DNA from 2 places in the Clostridioides sp. LIBA-6622 genome. Region 1 is predicted to be linked to the other one. Evidence: a T-box and tRNA genes for the amino acid it is inferred to sense, from the RefSeq annotation. Region 1 holds a T-box; the other holds one or more tRNA genes.
The links. The T-box of region 1 lies ahead of tyrS (tyrosine--tRNA ligase). A T-box ahead of a tRNA ligase gene usually reads a tRNA of that ligase, here a tRNA-Tyr.
Positions count from the first base shown of each region.

Region 1 (2,306 bases):
AATATAATAAAAAAGCAAGCTCATTGATTGTACTTTTATAATCAATGCACTTGCTTTTATTTTAATCTATTTTACTAGCTCAATTTTTACAAATTTTTTCTTTCCTATTTGAACAACTAATTCACTTTCTTTAACAATAGCACTTAAGTCCTCTACTTTTTCACCATTTACCTTTACTCCACCTTGAGAAGCTAATCTTCTAACTTCACTCTTACTCTTAACAATCTCATTAGCCACTAATACTTCAATTAAATCAAATCCTTCTTCCTTAACTTGAATTGTTTGTATATCTTCAGGTATTTGACCTTTTTGGAATACAGATTTAAATCTTTCTTCAGCTTCTTTAGCAGATTCTTTTCCATGGTATAATGTAACGATTTCTCTTGCTAAGTTCATCTTTATATCTCTTGGATTTACTGAACCATCTTTTAACTGAGATTCTATTTTATTAACTTCATCAGGATGAACATCAGTTACTAAATTATAGTACTTAATTATAAGTTCATCAGGAATTTCCATAGATTTTTGGTACATTATTCCTGCTTCTTCATCTATTCCAATATAGTTACCTAAACTCTTACTCATTTTTTCTTTTCCATCTAATCCTTCTATTAAAGGCATCATTATTACTATTTGAGACTCCATACCAAATTCTCTTTGTAATGATCTTCCCATTAATAGGTTAAATCTTTGGTCAGTTCCACCAAGCTCTATATCAGCTTCTAATGCTATAGAATCATATGCTTGCATTAATGGGTAGAAGAATTCATGTACTGATATTGGCATTTGTCCTTCGTATCTCTTCTTGAAATCTTCTCTTTCTAACATTCTTGCAACAGTAATAGTTGCTGCTAATTTTATTACATCTTCAAAATTTAATTTAGCTAACCACTCACTATTAAATCTTACAATAGTTTTTTCTTTATCTAAAACTTTGAAAATTTGTTCTTGATAAGTCTTTGCATTCTCAAGAACTTGTTCTGTTGTTAAAGCTTTTCTAGCTTTAGATTTTCCAGTTGGGTCTCCAATTTTTCCTGTAAAATCTCCAATTATTATTACTATTTGATGACCTAAATCTTGTAGTTGCTTCATCTTTCTAAGAACTACTGTATGCCCTAAATGTATATCTGGAGCACTTGGGTCTAGACCCAATTTTACTATCATAGGTTTTCCTTCTTTTTCTGATTTAATAAGCTTTTCTCTTAACTCTTTTTCATCTATTAAATCGTCTACACCTTTCATAATTATTCGTATTTGCTCGTCTATCGATTTCATTTTTCATTCCTCCTAAAATATTTATATAATCTTTAATTTTTATTTTTATAATAAAAAAAGCTTCCATCCTATTAAAAGGACGAAAGCATTGCTTACGTGTTACCACCTTAGTTCATCAATATCTCACGATACTAATCTCTTAGAGTATAATTACATATACCCATATACTATAACGTGTACTACTCCGATATCTCCTAATGGTTGTCATCTTTCAGAGATAGTGCTCTGAGATGTATTCAAACTAAATCAATTTATTCCATTTCACCAAACTGGAACTCTCTGTTAAATAAAACTTAGCTCTACTTCTTCTCTTCATAGCATCTATATATTCAGATTATTTCATCAATTACAAGAAATTTTTCTTAACTTACTCATAATATATTATTATTTTTGCATTTTGTCAACCTTTTTTATTATTATATACATGTTTTTTTACATTATACTATCTTTTTATATTTTTTACCAATATCTAAAATTTATTTTTCAATTAAGATGTTAATTTGTTTATTGACAATATTGCTCTGATTCAATCTTACATTTATTTTCTTGTTTAAAAATGCATTTACTATTATTAATCCCACAATAGTCACATCAAGCATTAAACATAATAATAAAATTATTATTAAAAAAGAAATTCTAGCATATAATAATTTTCTAAATTTAGATATTATAAAGTTTTGCAAAGACATACATGAATCTCTAATTATAAAATAAATACATAGATATGCAATTGATATTAAGATTGTTTTTAAATAAACAAAATCAATTTTAATATTTAATAACTTCACAATTTCAAAAATAGCTAAATAGGAAACACATATGTAAAAAACTTTCTTAGAACAACATAAAAATTGATTTAGACTTCTAAAATTTTTAAATATTAAATACTTTTTTAAAGAATTCGAACCTAATATATGCAATTTATGTCCCAGAATCAAACTTAAAAAATATATACAAAAAACCATACCAAATGGAAATAAAGCTATCATCAAGTAATAAATAATATTTGCATATCCATTAAAATAAATTAA
Region 1 covers NZ_CP196998.1:1,598,527-1,600,832, reverse strand. The annotation lists gene ACTG47_RS07655 (polysaccharide deacetylase family protein) at 1-7, shown strand, start outside; gene tyrS (tyrosine--tRNA ligase) at 67-1,275, opposite strand; T-box leader at 1,348-1,600, opposite strand; gene ACTG47_RS07645 (DUF2232 domain-containing protein) at 1,752-2,306, opposite strand, start outside.

Region 2 (2,306 bases), 1.6 Mb from region 1:
CTGGGGATCAAGGAGTTGCAGTCCACTGCCTTACCACTTGGCTATGTCGCCGCCTTTTTGGTGATCTATCCGCGACTCGAACGCGGGACACCCTGATTAAAAGTCAGGTGCTCTACCGACTGAGCTAATAGACCATATTAGTTGGGGTGGATAATGAGAGTCGAACTCACGACCTCCAGAGCCACAATCTGGCGCTCTAACCAACTGAGCTATACCCACCATGTATTCATAATTTAATGTGGTGGGCCATCAGGGACTCGAACCCCAGACCTACCGGTTATGAGCCGGGCGCTCTAACCAACTGAGCTAATGGCCCACATTAAATTTTAGTAGCGGTAATAGGAGTCGAACCTATGACCTTTCGGGTATGAACCGAACGCTCTAGCCAACTAAGCTATACCGCCATATTTTGGTGCCCAGAGGCGGAATCGAACCACCGACACGGGGATTTTCAGTCCCCTGCTCTACCGACTGAGCTATCTGGGCATCTGGCGGAGAGGGTGGGATTCGAACCCACGGCCCCTTTCGAAGTCACTGGTTTTCAAGACCAGCTCCTTAAACCACTCGGACACCTCTCCATTGGTGATCTATCCGCGACTCGAACGCGGGACACCCTGATTAAAAGTCAGGTGCTCTACCGACTGAGCTAATAGACCATGTTATTTGGCTGGGGATGCAGGACTTGAACCTACGCATACATGAGTCAAAGTCATGTGCCTTACCGACTTGGCTAATCCCCAATATATATGTGGTGAGCGCACAGGGATTCGAACCCCGGACACACGCCTTAGAAGGGCGTTGCTCTATCCAGCTGAGCTATGCACCCACATTACAATATAAACATAAAATTTGGAGCGGGAAACGAGATTCGAACTCGCGACTTCAACCTTGGCAAGGTTGCGCTCTACCACTGAACTATTCCCGCTCGTTTATTAAATTGAATAAAAAATGGTGCGGATGAAGGGAGTCGAACCCCCACGCCAATGGCGCTAGATCCTAAGTCTAGTGCGTCTGCCAATTCCGCCACATCCGCGCATTTTTCTGGTGGAGGATGGTGGATTCGAACCACCGAAGTCGATGACAACAGATTTACAGTCTGCCCCCTTTGGCCGCTCGGGAAATCCTCCGTATTAATTTTACATGGAGCTGGTGATAGGAATCGAACCTACAACCTGCTGATTACAAGTCAGCTGCTCTACCGTTGAGCCACACCAGCATTTTTTATTTTGGCGACCTGGAAGGGGTTCGAACCCTCGACCTCCAGCGTGACAGGCTGGCATTCTAACCAACTGAACTACCAGGCCGCAAATGGTGGGACCAACAGGGCTCGAACCTGTGACCCCCTGCTTGTAAGGCAGGTGCTCTCCCAGCTGAGCTATGGTCCCATTTTTGGAGCGGGTGAAGGGGATCGAACCCTCACAGCTGGCTTGGAAGGCCAGAACTCTACCATTGAGCTACACCCGCATATTTAATTGGTGACTCGTAGGGGAATTGAACCCCTGTTACCGCCGTGAAAGGGCGGTGTCTTAACCTCTTGACCAACGAGCCATTTTAATGGTTGCGGAGGCAGGACTCGAACCTACGACCTTCGGGTTATGAGCCCGACGAGCTGCCAACTGCTCCACTCCGCGATATTGTTTTATAAGTGCCGAAGACCGGAATCGAACCGGTACGAGAGGTAAGTCCCGCAGGATTTTAAGTCCTGTGCGTCTGCCAGTTCCGCCACTTCGGCTTTTTGGCTCCAAGGGTGGGGCTCGAACCCACAGCCTACCGGTTAACAGCCGGTTGCTCCACCGTTGAGCTACCTTGGAATATATTGGAGGCGACACCCAGATTTGAACTGGGGATCAAGGAGTTGCAGTCCACTGCCTTACCACTTGGCTATGTCGCCGCCTTTTGGTGATCTATCCGCGACTCGAACGCGGGACACCCTGATTAAAAGTCAGGTGCTCTACCGACTGAGCTAATAGACCATATTAGTTGGGGTGGATAATGAGAGTCGAACTCACGACCTCCAGAGCCACAATCTGGCGCTCTAACCAACTGAGCTATACCCACCTTAATTGGTCGAGGTGAAGGGACTCGAACCCCCGGCCCCATGGTCCCAAACCATGTGCGCTACCAAACTGCGCTACACCTCGAAGTTATTTACTTAATTTAATGTGGTGGGCCATCAGGGACTCGAACCCCAGACCTACCGGTTATGAGCCGGGCGCTCTAACCAACTGAGCTAATGGCCCACATTAAATTTTAGTAGCGGTAATAGGAGTCGAACCTATGACCTTTCGGGTATGAACCGAACGCTC
Region 2 covers NZ_CP196998.1:36,686-38,991, reverse strand. The annotation lists tRNA gene ACTG47_RS00380 (tRNA-Cys) at 1-51, opposite strand, end outside; tRNA gene ACTG47_RS00375 (tRNA-Lys) at 59-134, opposite strand; tRNA gene ACTG47_RS00370 (tRNA-His) at 143-219, opposite strand; tRNA gene ACTG47_RS00365 (tRNA-Ile) at 240-316, opposite strand; tRNA gene ACTG47_RS00360 (tRNA-Met) at 331-404, opposite strand; tRNA gene ACTG47_RS00355 (tRNA-Phe) at 411-486, opposite strand; tRNA gene ACTG47_RS00350 (tRNA-Ser) at 490-578, opposite strand; tRNA gene ACTG47_RS00345 (tRNA-Lys) at 581-656, opposite strand; tRNA gene ACTG47_RS00340 (tRNA-Gln) at 665-740, opposite strand; tRNA gene ACTG47_RS00335 (tRNA-Arg) at 750-826, opposite strand; tRNA gene ACTG47_RS00330 (tRNA-Gly) at 851-925, opposite strand; tRNA gene ACTG47_RS00325 (tRNA-Leu) at 950-1,033, opposite strand; tRNA gene ACTG47_RS00320 (tRNA-Tyr) at 1,043-1,127, opposite strand; tRNA gene ACTG47_RS00315 (tRNA-Thr) at 1,142-1,216, opposite strand; tRNA gene ACTG47_RS00310 (tRNA-Asp) at 1,228-1,304, opposite strand; tRNA gene ACTG47_RS00305 (tRNA-Val) at 1,310-1,385, opposite strand; tRNA gene ACTG47_RS00300 (tRNA-Gly) at 1,391-1,464, opposite strand; tRNA gene ACTG47_RS00295 (tRNA-Glu) at 1,474-1,548, opposite strand; tRNA gene ACTG47_RS00290 (tRNA-Met) at 1,556-1,631, opposite strand; tRNA gene ACTG47_RS00285 (tRNA-Leu) at 1,647-1,732, opposite strand; tRNA gene ACTG47_RS00280 (tRNA-Asn) at 1,737-1,811, opposite strand; tRNA gene ACTG47_RS00275 (tRNA-Cys) at 1,818-1,891, opposite strand; tRNA gene ACTG47_RS00270 (tRNA-Lys) at 1,898-1,973, opposite strand; tRNA gene ACTG47_RS00265 (tRNA-His) at 1,982-2,058, opposite strand; tRNA gene ACTG47_RS00260 (tRNA-Pro) at 2,065-2,141, opposite strand; tRNA gene ACTG47_RS00255 (tRNA-Ile) at 2,164-2,240, opposite strand; tRNA gene ACTG47_RS00250 (tRNA-Met) at 2,255-2,306, opposite strand, start outside.
Region 2: it has a tRNA-Tyr gene. The T-box ahead of tyrS (tyrosine--tRNA ligase) is inferred to sense a tRNA for this amino acid. The anticodon was not compared.